3 regions of the Micrococcus antarcticus genome follow, and region 1 is predicted to be linked to each of the others. Evidence: riboswitches for the same ligand, from Rfam matches in the RefSeq annotation. Region 1 holds a riboswitch; each other region holds the start of a gene.
What was found. A riboswitch is a leader RNA that binds a small molecule or an ion and turns the genes downstream of it on or off. The one in region 1 is predicted to bind thiamine pyrophosphate.

Region 1 (5,000 bases):
GGCGGGCGCGCGTGGTGACCTCCTCGAGCAGGCAGTCCCGGATGGCGGGCAGGATGCGGGCGGCGTCCTCGAGGAGGTCGAGCACGGCGCCGGCGGGGGTGCCGGCCTCGCGGTCCTCGCGGCTCGTCGCGCCGAGCACGAGCCCGCCGCCCGCGCGCGGGACGAGGTACACGGGCCGTCCGCCCACCAGAGCGCGCACGGTCCGGCTGAGCAGGTGCTCCTCTCCCGGGGCCAGCAGGGACGCCGGCACCCGCAGGCGCAGGATGTCCCCGTGCACGGGGCGCAGCGGCAGGGGCAGGGCGGCGGGGTCGCCCCCGAGCGCGGCGTGGCCGAGCCCCGCGGCCAGCACGGCGACGTCGGCGGTGATCGGCTGCGCGGTCCCGGCACACCCGGCGGTGGTCACCTCCACCTCCTCGCCCACCTGGTGCACCGTCACGGCACGGGCGGGGACCAGGTGCACGCCGTCGTCGGCGGCGAGGCGCGTCAGGGCCGCGGCACGGGCCCGGCGGGGGTCGAGCTGATCGTCGTCGGGGGCGTCGAGGGCGCCGGCGAGGGCGGGTGAGAGGGCCGGCTCGGCGCGGCGCAGCGCCGCGACCGTCACTGGGGCGACGGGACGCGGCAGCCGCAGGGCGGTGCCGGGCTCCGCGGCGGGGGCCTGATCCGCGCCCGCGGCGTCGACGGCCGCGAGCGTCTCGCGCCAGCGCCGCGCGTCGGCGGGCTCGGCGCCCACGAGCCACGCACCCTCCACGCGGTGACCCGCGGAGGCGCCACCGGCCTCGATCCGGGCGACGAGGTCGCCGGTGAGCGCCCAGGACCGGGCGAGGAGCGCGCCGAGCCCGGACTGCGAGTACTGGGTCTCCCCGAGCGGGGCGAGCATGCCGGCCGCGGCGTGGGTGGCGGCGTCGCCGACGGCGGGCGCGTCCAGGTCTGGGGCGATCACGGTCACCTCGTGGCCGGCGTCCCGCAGGCGCACGGCCGTCGCGAGGCCGACGATCCCGGCCCCCACCACCACGCAGCGCATGGGCTCCTCCTCACGGCGGCATGATCCGCATCGAGTCTGATGGTCGGCGCGCCCCGCGCGTGCGCGGACTGCGTCCCTCTCAGCCCGCTGTGGCGCGGGCTCCCATGGATGCCGCCCAGCATACGCCCGGTGGGCGGACGTGGCAGGGTGGGCGCATGCCGCACCGCCCCGCCGCCCTCGCCACACGCGCCGAGCGCGCCCGCCGCCTCGCGGGCGCCCGCCTGTACGTCTGCACGGACCTCTCCCGCCACGTCCGCGACGACGGCGCCCTTGACGCCGGCGCGTTCGCCGCCTTCGCGGCCGCGTGCTTTCGCGGCGGCGTGGACGCCCTGCAGGTGCGGGACAAGCGGGTCGAGGTGGGCGTCGAGCTCGAGGCCCTGGCGATCGTGGTGGAGCTGGCGCGCGAGCACGGGGCGCTGTCCGCCGCGAACGACCGGGCCGACGTCGCACTCCTGGCCGGCGCGGACGTGTTCCACGCGGGCCAGGACGACCTGACGAGCACGCAGGCGAGGCGCGTGCTCGGCCCCGAGGTGCTGCTCGGGCGGTCCTGCCGCACCGAGGAGCAGGTGCGCGGGGCCGCGGCCGATCCGGAGCTGGACTACTTCTGCACCGGGCCGGTGTGGGAGACGCCGACCAAGCCCGGCCGGGCCGCCGTGGGGCTCGCTCTGCCGCGGTTCGCGGCGGAGATCACCGCCCCCGGCGGCGAGGCGGCGGGACGTGTGTTCTTCGCGATCGGCGGGATCGACGAGGACCGTGTGCCCGCGGTGCTGGGCACGGGCGCCGAGCGGATCGTGGTGGTGCGGGCCGTGACCGGCGCCGACGATCCGGAGGCGGCGGCGCGGAGTCTGCGTGCGGCGGTCACGGGCTGACGCTGCCGCGCCCGGGTGGGAGCGGCGCGGCAGCGCCGCGTGGACGACCCCCGCCCTCGCCACGGGGTCATCGACCGTGACCATGACGCGGTCGTGCTCCTGCGTCTCGTCGAGGGGTACCTCCAGGAGCGGCCTCGTCGAACTCCCTGGGTCTGCCCATGGTTCGAGGGCAGCCATTCCAGAACGATCAGTCCCGATCGCCCGCCCCCCGGTCCCGATGGCTGTGGTCGAGCGGGCCGTGCCAGCGGTCGGTGCGCCGGCCGACGTCGAGCCGCTCCCCCGCCGCGATGGCCTCCGCGAGCCACGGCTTGGCCGTGCGCAGGGCGTCCTCCCAGGCCGTCCCGCCCGCGGCGAGCACCGCGAGCGCCGAGGAGAGCGTGCAGCCCGTTCCATGCGTCGACCGGGAGGAGACGCGCGCGCCGCGCACCTCGGTGACCCGGCCTTCGGGGCCGATCACGGCGTCCGGGACCCCTTCCGCGAGGTCCGCGGCATGCCGGAGGTGGCCGCCCTTCAGGACGACCGTCACGCCGTGCTCCGCGGCGAGGCCGCGGGCCAGCTCCAGGGCGTCCGCCCACCGCGCGGGGACGTCCGCGCCGGTCAACGCCGCGAGTTCGGGCAGGTTGGGCGTGACGACGTCCACCGCTGCGAGCAGCGGCGCCCACCCGGCGGGCACGGCGGCGTCGGAGAGCGCGTCCCCCGAGCTCGCCACCATCACGGGATCCAGCACGACGCGCGGGGGCCGGACCCGCTCGAGCCAGTCGCGGACGGCATCCCGGAGCTCGGGCGAGCCGAGCATGCCGATCTTCACGGCGTCGAGCCCGATGTCCGCGGCGACCGAGTCCAGCTGGGCGCGGACGACGTCGACGGGCAGCGGATGCACCGCCTGCACGCCCTGCGTGTTCTGCGCCGTGACGGCCGTGATCGCGGTGAGCCCGTAGCCGCCCCACGCCGCGATGGTCTTGAGGTCGGCCTGGATGCCGGCGCCGCCGCCGGAGTCGGAGCCGGCGATGGACAGGACGCGGGGCACGGACCGGCAGTCGGGGGCGCTCATGCGGCCCAGGGTGCCACGTCCGGCGCCCCCGCCGGGCGGTTCGACACACGCGGCCCGGATGGTCTAGCGTCCGTGGTATCCCCACGGGGGCCCCTGGCATGGGGCTGAGATCGGACTGACGCCGTCCGACCACCGTCTGAACCTGTCCGGGTCATGCCGGCGAAGGAAGAAGGAGACACGGCCATGGCCGTTTCCGAGCGCACCGCTCCGCCCACCACCCCTGCCCCCGCCGAGGCCGCCGCGTCCGAGTCCGCCGAGGCCGGCGCCGCCGTCGTCGCGGAGGAGAACTACCCCACGCACCGCCTGGGCTTCCTCGAGGACCCCGAGCACGGCATCCGCGTGCCGGTGACCCGCGTGCACCAGGACGACTCCCCCGACGGCACCCCGAACGAGCCGCTCACCGTGTACCGCACCATGGGCCCGGGCGCCGACCCCACCCGCGGCCTTCCGCCCCTGCGCGCGGAGTGGATCCGCACGCGCGGCGACGTCGAGGAGTACGCGGGCCGCGAGCGCGACCTGCTCGACGACGGCCGCTCGGCCGTGCGCCGCGGCGCCTCCACCCAGGAGTGGCAGGGAGACAAGCGCGCACCCCTGCGCTCGGTCGAGGGCCGGCGCGTGACCCAGATGCACTACGCCCGCCGCGGGGAGATCACCCCGGAGATGCGCTACGCCGCCCTGCGCGAGGGCGTGGACGTGGAGCTGGTGCGCTCCGAGGTCGCGGCCGGCCGCGCCATCATCCCGGCGAACGTGAACCACCCCGAGTCGGAGCCGATGATCATCGGCAAGGCGTTCGCCGTGAAGGTCAACGCGAACATCGGCAACTCGGCGGTGACGTCGTCGATCGCCGAGGAGGTCTCGAAGCTGCAGTGGGCCACCCGCTGGGGCGCGGACACCGTGATGGACCTGTCCACGGGCGACGACATCCACACCACCCGCGAGTGGATCCTGCGCAACTCCCCGGTGCCGATCGGCACCGTGCCGATCTACCAGGCCCTCGAGAAGGTCGGCGGCGACCACCAGGCCCTGACCTGGGAGATCTTCCGCGACACCGTGATCGAGCAGTGCGAGCAGGGCGTGGACTACATGACCGTGCACGCCGGCGTGCTGCTGCGCCACGTGCCGCTGTCCGCGGACCGCGTCACCGGCATCGTCTCCCGCGGCGGCTCGATCATGGCCGGCTGGTGCCTGGGCCACCACAAGGAGAACTTCCTCTACGAGAACTACGACGAGCTCTGCGAGATCTTCGCGCGCTACGACGTCGCGTTCTCCCTGGGCGACGGCCTGCGGCCGGGTTCCGTGGCGGACGCCAACGACGCCGCCCAGTTCGCCGAGCTCGACACGCTGGCCGAGCTGACGGAGCGGGCGTGGGCGTACGACGTCCAGGTCATGGTGGAGGGCCCCGGCCACATCCCGCTGCACCTGGTGCGGGAGAACGTGGAGCGCCAGCAGGAGCTGTGCAAGGGGGCCCCGTTCTACACGCTCGGCCCCCTCGTCACGGACATCGCCCCGGCGTACGACCACATCACCTCGGCCATCGGCGCCACCGAGATCGCCCGCTACGGCACCGCGATGCTCTGCTACGTCACGCCCAAGGAGCACCTGGGCCTGCCGAACCGGGACGACGTGAAGACGGGTGTGATCACCTACAAGATCGCCGCGCACGCCGCCGACGTCGCCAAGGGCCACCCCGGCGCCCGCGACCGCGACGACGCGCTGTCCAAGGCGCGCTTCGAGTTCCGCTGGCGCGACCAGTTCGGCCTCGGCCTGGATCCGCAGCTCGCCGAGGAGTACCACGACGAGACGCTGCCGGCCGAGCCCGCCAAGACCGCCCACTTCTGCTCGATGTGCGGGCCGAAGTTCTGCTCCATGCGCATCAGCCAGGACATCCGCAGCGAGTTCGGCGGCGCGTCCGAGCAGGCGAGAATCGCCGAGGCTGGCATGGCCGCGAAGTCCGCGGAGTTCCGGGCCGCCGGCGGGTCCGTGTACCTGCCCGAGCCGAGCCTGCGCCGGCCCGAGGGGGACGCGGTGCTCGCGAGGGACTGAGCGGTCCGTGCCGCGG
Region 2 (5,000 bases), 230 kb from region 1:
AACGGGCTCTACAAGGCCGAGCTCATCCACTCCAAGCGGATCTGGGAGTCCGTCGAGGCGGTCGAGCTGGCCACCATGGGGTGGGTGCACTGGTGGAACACGCAGCGTCTCCACGAAGCGCTCGGCTACCGCACTCCAGTGGAGGTCGAGGCGGCCTACACTCACGACCAGGATTCAGCGCCCGTTGCGTCCTGACCTCGGAACGAAACCCAGGGCGCTTCAGTTGGACCCAGTGGCGATCGGTGCGCTGCCCGTCCGCACAGACCTCGCCGTCGACCTCATCCGATTCCATCCCACCGCCGTGCGAGGAAACGCCTCCGAAATCCTTGCGCTCGCGGGCGCCAGCTCGGGAGGTCGCGGTGTGGACGCCACCGATTCCACCTACACCGCAGCCACGGCGGCGATCACCTTCGCCCGAGAACACGACAACGTGATCGCCGTCTCTGGGCCCGAAGATCTCATCACCGACGGCAAGGCCATGGTGCGCGTGGCGAACGGTGACGCGCTCCTGACCCGCATGACGGGCGGAGGATGCGCACTGGGGTCGGTCATCGCAGCCGTTCTGGCCGTGCGCGGCCAGATTTCCACGCTGGACGCTACAGCGTCCGCCCATGTGATCTACGGGATTGCTGCCGAGCGGGCCGCACGCGGTGCTGCGGGTCCAGGATCGTTCGCGGTTCGGTTCCTCGACGCGCTCGCGAGTCTGTCGCCGGAGGAGGCCGTCGAGGCCGCGCGAGTACGGGCGGAGCACGCGAGCACCCCGGAACCGAACGGGGCAGGCGCGTGAAGCTTGGGCTGTATGTGATCACGGACCGGGACATCTGCGGCGCTCGCGGAGTCGCCGAGACCGTGCGCAGAGCGGTTCGGGGTGGCGCGAGGATCGTGCAACTGCGTGACAAGAAGGCGGGTTTCGATGATCAGTTGCGCCAGGTAGAGGAACTCGCGGAAGCTATCGACGGACGCGCGCGGCTCATAGTGAACGATCGCCTCGATGTGGCGATCGCAGCCCGCGATCGCGGCATTCTCGTAGACGGCGTACACCTCGGCCAAGGAGACGCGAGGGCGCTCACCGCGCGGCAAGCACTCGGCAGGCACGCCATCGTAGGCCTCACCGCGAACACCTCCGCGCATCTGGCAGCGGTCTCGCAGCTACCCGCGGGCACGGTCGACTACCTGGGCGTCGGCGTGATTCGACCGACCACGACCAAGCCGGATCACCCGCCCGCGCTCGGCGTCGATGGTTTCGCTGAGCTTGTGGCGAATACGCAGATCCCGTGCGTGGCGATCGGCGGAATCACGCTGGCGGATGTCGCGCCGCTCAAGCGCGCCGGCGCGGCTGGAATCGCCGTCGTCTCCGCGGTGTGCGCAGCGGCAGACCCCGAAAGCGCCGCTCGCACGCTTACGCGTGAGTGGGAGCGCTAACGGTGACGATCGTATGCGTGCTCCATTCCCCCACGCGTCATCGGCTGTTCCCATGTTCGGCTGATTGCGTTGTCGTCGTTTCGCCAGTCCCAGACAGTTCGGCGAGCGAACGGGGCAGCTCTCGCCAGAGCTGATGAAAGTGATGCAGAGGCCCGTGCCCGTGCCCGACATCGAGATCTTCGCTGGCTGCCAGCGCACCGTGGAGGTAGGCCTTCGCCATCCGCGCACTATCCTCGACCGAGCAGGTGGGCAGCAACGCCGCGATCGCGGCCGATAAGGTGCAGCCGGTACCGTGATCACTTCGCGTCCGGATGCGAGGTGCCGAAAGTTCGATCGTCGTCTGCGGCCCGTGCAGCAGGTCGACGCTCTGCGCCGATCCGTGCAGGTGCCCGCCTTTGAGCAGTATCCACTCCGAGCCAAGCTGGCGCAGCTCCACCGCACTGGTGCGCATCGCATCGAGCGACCACTTGGCATCAGTGCCGAGCAGGACGTCGGCCTCGGGCAGATTCGGCGTCGTCACCGTCGCCAGCGGCACCAGAAGCTCACTGATCGCCGCGACCGCATCAGGCTCCAGAAGATGATCGCCGCTCTTCGCGACCATGACCGGATCGAGCACAATGTTCCCCGCGCGATGAGCATAAAGCCGTTGCGCGATGGTCTCGACGATGCGCGCATTGGCGACCATGCCGATCTTGACCGCATCGACCCGAACATCGTCGAACACCGCGTCGATCTGATCACCCACGAAGCTCGGATCGAGGGCAACGAACGAGCGCACACCGCGCGTGTTCTGCGCCACCACCGCGGTGATGGCCGCCATGGCGTAACCGCCCATGGCCGAGAACGCCTTAATGTCGGCATGAATACCGGCCCCGCCGGTCGGATCAGTGCCGGCGATGGAGAGGATGTTCATCGTCATCGCGCGATCCCCTCGGCTTCGGCGAGGGCGGCCGCGTGACGCGCGACGTCCGCGACGTCGAGACTCAGCGCCATTGCTGGATCATCCAGTTCCCCGAGATCAAACCACCGCACCTCAAGCGCATCATCACCCGCTACGGGTTCACCCGAGATCCATCGGCACAGCACCGCGACCAGCACGAAATGTTGCCGCAGACAGCCGCTCTCGTCGCGATCGAACGCGTCGACGGCTGTGAACACCCGGTGTGCCTCGCCCCGAACCCCCGTCTCCTCCAGAAGCTCACGAACCGCGGCCTGCTCGATCGTTTCCCCACCTTCGATCTTCCCGCCTGGAAACCCCCAGCGACCAGCATCGGGCGGATTGGCGCGCCGCACCAGCAGCACCCTGCCCTCTCGGAAGACCGCGGCGATCGTCGCCACAACCGGACGCACCGCCGACACACTGGAAGGAAAACGAGCGTTATTCAATGACGATGACACGGCGGCCTCTCTCACGAGGCCGGCAAAGGATCGAGCCGACTAGACCTGTCCCTTCGCCGGCATGATCCGGATCAGGTTCAAAGGGTCACCGTGACGCCTTACGGCCTAACGGAATCTCAGCCCCTTATCGGGACACCCCTCGGTACCCGCCACGCTAACATCGGCGGCCACAAGGAGCAACGCCCCCACCCAGCCCTCGCGGGCACCTCGACGTGAGACTCCGCGCGCGACGATGCAGCGACCCAGCAGGAACCAGAGCCATCCGGAGGTCACCCGCGCGCCGGGTCGGTGATTTTGCTCAGCGAGTTCGCGAGAAAGCGGTCACTTTCGGCGGCGTGGTTGTGCCCGGGAGAACATGTTGCGTGGCAGCGAGCCAGGACCCTCGATCACCGTGCGTTCTGCCAGTGTGTCAGCGTCACGCCCACCCGATACCGGCAGCTCAGTCGCGAACCTCGCCATGCGGTCGCGTGATGACATTCGCTGAGAGGGGTGCGCAGTCCTACCCGCTCGTCGGACGCCGATGGTGTGCACCTGGTCAGCATGACGGTGTCGATGCGGGTCATGAGCGCGGGTGACGGCTACAAGTACCTGTTGCGCTCGGTCGCCGCAGCTGATGGTGAGCGTTCGCTGTCGACTCCGTTGACGCGCTACTACGCCGAGCACGGTACCCCGCCGGGACGGTGGCTCGGCTCCGGCCTCACCGGCCTTGGCGGTGGTCGCCTCGGGAGCGGCGATCAAGTTTCGGAGGCGCAGCTTCAGCTCTTGATCGGGATGGGCCGCGACCCCGTCACCGGAGAGCCACTCGGTAGAGCGTTCCCCGCGTACGCTCCGGTCACCGAACGCATCAAGCATCGGGTCGACCGACTGCCGAGCGACTTGGGGCCAGCTGGACGGGCGGAGGCGATCGCGCAGATCGAGGCCGAAGAAGCCGCACGCGGGACCCGTCGCGCCGTGGCCGGCTTCGACTACACATTTTCCGTCCCGAAATCCGTCTCGGTGCTATGGGCTGTGGCTGACGCGGGGACTCAGGCGCTGATCGCCGAAGCCCACCACGACGCGGTCGCCGGGGTAGTGGATTTCATGGAACGTGAGGTCGCCGCCACCCGCACCGGCGTCACCGCCGGCGACGGGGCGGTCGCGCAGGTCGACGTGACCGGGCTGATCGCCACGGCGTTCGATCACTACGACTCCCGCGCCGGTGACCCGCAGTTGCACACCCATGTCGTGGTCAGCAACAAGATTCAGACCGCGTTCGATGGGAAGTGGCGGTCGTTGGACGGCCGGCCGATGCACGCCGCCGTGGTCGCCCTGTCCGAGCATTACAACGCGGTTCTCGCCGATCGACTCACCCGCACCTTTGGCGTCGGCTGGGAGGCCCGGGAACGGGGCCGGGATCGGAATCCGTCCTGGGAGATCGCGGCTGTCCCCGATGAGTTGATCGCCGCCTTCTCGACCCGCTCGCACGACATCGAGGCTGAGGCTGACCGGCTCATCGCCGAGCATGTGGCGAAGCATGGTCGACGTCCCTCTGCGGCGACGATCATGAAGCTCCGTGCCCAAGCCACCCTCGCGACCCGCCCGGACAAAGAGGTGCGATCGCTGGCTGACCTCACTGCCGAGTGGCGCAGCCGCGCCACCACCATCCTCGGAGACGACGCAACATCGTGGGCCAGCCGCTCGACGAGCAACGAGCCGCCATCAGTGCTGCGCGCCGACGACGTGCCCCTGGAACTAGTTACTGAACTCGGCGCCTCGGTCGTGACCGTAGTGGGTGAGAAGCGGTCGACGTGGCGGCGCTGGAATCTGCATGCGGAAGCCTCACGGCAGACGATGGGCTGGCGGTTCGCCAGCGCACGGGATCGTGAGGCGATCGTCGGGATGGTCACCGACGCGTCCGAGATTGCCTCGCTGCGGCTTACGCCGCCCGACCTCGCCACGTCACCGGCGGCATTCCGCCGCATCGACGGCACGAGCGTCTTCCGGCCGCGGCACTCCACGGTGTTCTCTTCTGAAGAACTGCTCGCGGCTGAGGATCGCCTGCTCGCCCGCTCCCGCACCCTCACCGGGCCGACGGTTGCGCTGGCGACGGTGGAGAGCATGACTTCCCGTCCCGGCGCTGAAGGATTGATGCTCGGTGAGGACCAGGCAGACGCCCTGACTAAGATCGCGGTGTCCGGCCG
Region 3 (5,000 bases), 1.3 Mb from region 1:
CGCGGTCGGCGCGGCCGCGCTGCGCGGACTCCAGGGCACGCCGGACGCGGCAGGCCGTGCGCTGCGCGTGCGCACCGTGCCCGGGGGCGCGCTGCCCGAGGCCTACGACCCCGCCGAGCAGGGGGTGCGCTCGCTCGTGGACGCCGTCCCGATGGGCGGGCACGTGCTGCGGCCGGCGTTCGAGGACGCGCCGACGGAGGAGGCGGCCACGGCGCTCACGGCCGAGCTGCACCCGGGACGGCGTCAGCTGCGCTTCCCGGCGCCTCCCCTGCTGCGCCTGGCCGGCTCCCTCACCGACCTGGTGCTGGTGCAGCCCCGTTTGCAAGACCGGCCACGGGATCCGGGGCCGGACTCAGCGGCGGCCCCGCATCCTCCGGCCGCTCCCCCACGCCGCTGACCCCGGCGGGGGGCTGCCCCCGCTTGGCGCGCCGGGCCTCCGCGGGGCTCAGGCCCACGCTCACCCCGCGCGCCTCCTCGCGCGTGTGGCTGCCCTCCTCCGCGGAGGAGCCGCCGCGCAGCCGGGCCAGAAGGGTGGACTGCCTCCGCTCCATGCCCTTCAGGTCCGAGGCGATCAGCGAGTTGATCCACCGTGCGTTCGGATCGGCGTCGATCAGGATGGCCTTGGCCAGCAGGGTGCACGGGAGGGCGAGGATCGCACCGAGCGGGCCGAGGACCCACGCCCAGAACAGCAGGGAGAGGAAGCTGACGGTGGGGATCACGCCGATCGCGTCCCCGGCCACCTTGGGCTGGATGATGGACTGCAGCACGAAGTTGAGCACCGAGTAGCTGATGACGACGCCGAGGAAGGCGGGCCAGCCGCCCTCCGCGAGGCCCAGGATGGCCGGCGGGATCAGGCCGATGATGAAGCCGATGTTGGGCACGTAGTTGGTGAGGAAGCTCAGCACGCCCCACACGAGGGCCATCGGCACGCCGATCACCAGGAGCGCCACGACGTCCAGGACGGCCACGATCAGCCCGAACACGGTGGTCACCACCCAGTACCGGCGCACGCCGCCCGCGAAGTCCATGAGCGCCTGGCCGAACTCCCGGCGGGCCGAGCTCAGCAGCTGGACGCGGCGCTCCACGGCCATGGAGTCCATGGCCAGGAAGAACATCCCCATGACCACGGTGATCAGCAGGCCCACCACCGCGTAGACGTTGGACGCGATGGCGGTCAGCGCGGTGACGGCGGCGCCCGTGACCTGCTTGATGTCCACGGCCTGCAGCTGCGCGTTCACCATGTCCGGGGTGAGCCCCTGGGAGGACAGCCACGCCGAGACGTCCTGCATGATCGCCTGGAACCGCCCCGCGTACTCGGGCAGGGAGCTCACCAGCTCGAGCCCGGACCAGAAGATCAGCCCCACGAACACGGCCAGCACGGTGACCACGAGGAGCACCGTGGCCGTGGCCCCGAGGACGGGGTGCACGCCGCGCTCGATCAGCCAGCGCTGCAGGGGGTAGGCCACGATCACGAGGTTCAGCCCGAGGAAGACGGGCGCGATGATGGAGGCGATGCCCTGCAGGAACTGCACGAGCACCACGAGGCCCGCGAGCGTCAGCACGATCACGAGCATGCGCGGCCACATCCGGTGCGGCCGGCGGATGTCCCAGTCGGAGGCCGGCGTCGCCGGGGCGACCTGGGGGGCGGGGGCGGGTCCGGCCGGCGCGGCCTCGTCGGGGGTGCTCACGCGTGCAGTCTAAGGTCGGCGCGGACGCGATAGGCTGGCTCCAGTCCACATCGACAGGGGAGCGCCGCAGCGGCGCTGAGAGTGCGGTCCGCCGCAGACCCTCGAACCTGCTCCGGCTCGCACCGGCGAAGGAAGTCGAGACCCTTTCCCGGGGCGTCCGCATGCCGCGGGCCCGCCCCCGGCCCCTCCCGCCGCGCAGGAGGAGACCCGCATGACCCGCACCGCCACCGAACACGCCCGCCGCCCGCGCACCGCCGCGCTGGCGGCCCTCTCCGTCGCCGCCCTCGCCCTCACGGGCTGCTCGCTCTCCGGCCAGGGGGGCTCCGGCTCCTCCTCCGCGGCGGGCTCCGCGGACGCCGCGGCCGCGGCCACCACGTCCGGCTCCGACTCCGCGGGCGGTGGCAAGACCGTCACGATCATGACCCATGACTCCTTCGCGCTGCCCGAGGAGCTCATCGCCCGGTTCGAGCAGGAGTCGGGCCACCAGCTCTCCACCACCGCCCCGGGCGACGCCGGCTCCGTGGTCAACCAGCTGCTGCTCGCCAAGGACCACCCCACGGTGGACGGCGTGTACGGCATCGAGGACCACTCCACGCACCGGCTCATCGACGAGGGCGTGGTGGCCGAGTACACCCCCGCGAACCTGCCCGAGTCCGCGAAGGACCGCGTGGTCGAGGGCCGGATGATCCCCGTGGACCAGGGCCAGGTGTGCCTCAACGTGGACACCCCGTGGTTCGAGGCGGAGGGGGTGGAGGTCCCCGACTCCCTCGAGGACGTCACCGACCCCCAGTACGCGACGCTGACGGTGCTCACCAGCCCCGTGACCTCCTCCCCCGGCCTCGCCCTCCTGGCCGCCACCAAGGAGGAGTTCGGCGACGACTGGAGGGGCTGGTGGGAGAAGGCCCTCGACGGCGGCGCCAAGGTGGACGCCTCGTGGTCGGACGCGTACTACACCGACTTCTCCGGCGGCGAGGGCAAGGGCGAGTACCCGATCGTGCTCTCCTACTCCTCCTCCCCCGCGTTCGCCCCGGCCACGGACGTCCTGGAGGCCTCCTGCACCCCGCAGACGGAGTACGCCGGCGTCGTCGAGGGCGCGAAGAACCCCGAGGGCGCGCAGGCGTTCATCGACTTCCTCCTCTCCGAGGACGTGCAGAAGGCGCTGCCGGAGTCCATGTACATGTACCCGATCGACGAGTCCGTGGAGCTGCCCGCCGAGTGGGCCGAGAACGCCCCCCTCGCCGAGGACCCCATCTCCCCGGATCCGAAGGCCGTGGACGCCGAGCGCGAGGAGCTGCTCAAGGAGTGGACCGCGCTGCACGAGGAGCACGCCGGGAAGTGACCTCTCAGGTCCCCGGCCCGCCCGCGCTCGCCGAGCCCGTCCTCGCGCCCCCGGGTCGCCCCGCGGGCGGACGGCCACGGCGCCGCACGCGGGCCGGCGGGGACGGGATCGGCGCGTGGTGGCTGCTCGCCGCCGTCGTGCCGCTCGCGTTCCTGGCGGTGTTCTTCGCGTGGCCCGTGGCGGCCATGCTGTGGCGCGGCGTGTCCGCGGACGGCGCACTGGACCTCACCGCGTTCGGCGAGGTCCTCGCCCGCGAGCGCACATGGCGGATCCTCGGGCAGACCCTGGGGATGGCGGCGGCCGGCACGGTGGCCGCCCTCCTGCTCGGGCTGCCGGCCGCACTCGTGCTGCACCGCCGGGCGTTCCCGGGCCGCGCGCTGCTGCGCGCGGTGGTGACGGTCCCGTTCGTGCTGCCCACCGTCGTCGTGGGCGTGGCGTTCCGCGCCGTGCTGGCCCCCGGCGGGCCGCTGGGGTGGACGGGCCTGGACCAGTCCACCGCCGCCGTCGTGCTGGCCCTCGTGTTCTTCAACGTCTCCGTGGTGGTCCGCCAGGTGGGCGCGCTGTGGGCGTCGCTGGACCCGCGGCAGGAGGAGGCCGCGCGCACCCTCGGGGCCTCGCCCTGGCGCGCGTTCCGCACCGTGACCCTCCCGCAGCTGGCGCCCGCCGTGGCCAGCTCGGCCGCACTCGTGTTCCTCTTCTGCTCCTCGGCGTTCGGGATCGTCCAGACCCTGGGCCGGCCGGGCTACGGCACCCTCGAGTCCGAGATCTGGGTGCAGACCTCGGTGTACCTGGACCTGCGGGTGGCCGCGGTGTTCTCCACGCTGCAGTTCCTGGTGGTCATGGCCGCCGTCGGGATCTCCGGGGCCACCGCGGCGCGGAGCGTGCGCGCCCTGCGCCTGCGGGACGCCCCGCTGCGCCGCCTCACCCGCGCGGACGCGCTGCCCGTGGCCGCCACGCTGGCCACCGCGGCGCTCGTGCTGCTGCCGCTGGGCACCCTCGTGCTCCGCTCCTTCCACTCGAGCCAGGGGTGGGGGCTGCGCAACTACACCCTGCTGGCCACGAGCTCGGGGGCCGGCTTCGCCGGCGGCACCACGCCCCTGGAGGCGCTGGACCACTCGTGGCGCACCGCCGTGGACGCCACGCTCCTCACCCTGCTCGCCGGCGTGCCGCTCGCGCTCCTGCTCACGCGGCCCGTGCGCTCGGCGCTCGCCCGGCGGGCCCAGCGCTGGCTCGACGGCGCCGTCCTGCTGCCCCTCGGCGTCTCCGCCGTGACGGTGGGCTTCGGGTTCGTCGTCTCCCTGCGGGCGCAGGCCCCGGACCTGGCCGCCTCGGGACTGCTCGTGCCGCTCGCGCAGGCGGTGGTGGCGCTGCCCCTCGTGGTGCGCTCGCTCGTGCCCGTGCTGGCCTCCGTCGACCCGCGGCTGCGGGAGGCCGCCCGCACACTCGGGGCGGGGCCGCTGCGCGTGCTGGCCACGGTGGACGGGCCGTTCCTGGCGCGTGGGCTGGGGCTGGCGGCGGGGTTCGCGTTCGCGGTGTCCCTCGGTGAGTTCGGGGCCACGAGCTTCCTCGCCAGCCCGGACCGACCCACGCTGCCCGTGCTGATCGTGCGGCTGCTCGGCCGGCCGGGCGCGGACAACTACGGGATGGCGCTCGCCGCGGCCACGGTACTGGCCGTGCTGAGCGCCGCGATCATGCTGGTGTGCGAGAGGCTGCGTCCCCGGGGCGCGGCGGGAGCGGGAGGCGCGTGGTGAGCACGGCGGAGGGGCGCACGCCCCACCCAGGGAAAGCCAGCGGTGCGGCGGTCTGCCACGACGGCGGCGGCACGCCAGGCGCGCCCGCCGGGGCGGGGGTGCGCGTGAGCGGCCTGAGCGTGGCCTACCCCGACGGTGCGGTGCCGGTGCGCGGCGTGGACCTCACGCTCGCGCCCGGCGAGATCGTGGCCCTCGTGGGCGCCTCCGGCTCGGGCAAGTCCA

Region 2: it holds a riboswitch for thiamine pyrophosphate, as region 1 does, so the genes downstream of both, LG274_RS01400 (NUDIX hydrolase) here and thiC (phosphomethylpyrimidine synthase ThiC) in region 1, are expected to answer to the same signal.
Region 3: it holds a riboswitch for thiamine pyrophosphate, as region 1 does, so the genes downstream of both, LG274_RS06330 (thiamine ABC transporter substrate binding subunit) here and thiC (phosphomethylpyrimidine synthase ThiC) in region 1, are expected to answer to the same signal.

Annotation. Positions count from the first base shown of each region.
Region 1 is NZ_CP085253.1:54,615-59,614, reverse strand. Features, by position in the region: gene LG274_RS00300 (FAD-dependent oxidoreductase) at 1-1,021, opposite strand, end outside; TPP riboswitch at 1,026-1,130, opposite strand; gene LG274_RS00295 (thiamine phosphate synthase) at 1,177-1,890, shown strand; gene thiD (bifunctional hydroxymethylpyrimidine kinase/phosphomethylpyrimidine kinase) at 2,078-2,941, opposite strand; TPP riboswitch at 3,015-3,126, shown strand; gene thiC (phosphomethylpyrimidine synthase ThiC) at 3,125-4,984, shown strand.
Region 2 is NZ_CP085253.1:285,726-290,725, forward strand. Features, by position in the region: one part of gene LG274_RS01380 (IS3 family transposase) at 1-195, shown strand, start outside; gene LG274_RS01385 (hydroxyethylthiazole kinase) at 233-787, shown strand; gene thiE (thiamine phosphate synthase) at 784-1,422, shown strand; gene thiD (bifunctional hydroxymethylpyrimidine kinase/phosphomethylpyrimidine kinase) at 1,460-2,341, opposite strand; gene LG274_RS01400 (NUDIX hydrolase) at 2,338-2,835, opposite strand; TPP riboswitch at 2,851-2,970, opposite strand; gene mobF (MobF family relaxase) at 3,373-5,000, shown strand, end outside.
Region 3 is NZ_CP085253.1:1,361,268-1,366,267, forward strand. Features, by position in the region: gene LG274_RS06320 (agmatine deiminase family protein) at 1-397, shown strand, start outside; gene LG274_RS06325 (AI-2E family transporter) at 291-1,688, opposite strand; TPP riboswitch at 1,734-1,839, shown strand; gene LG274_RS06330 (thiamine ABC transporter substrate binding subunit) at 1,900-3,027, shown strand; gene LG274_RS06335 (ABC transporter permease) at 3,024-4,778, shown strand; gene LG274_RS06340 (ABC transporter ATP-binding protein) at 4,883-5,000, shown strand, end outside.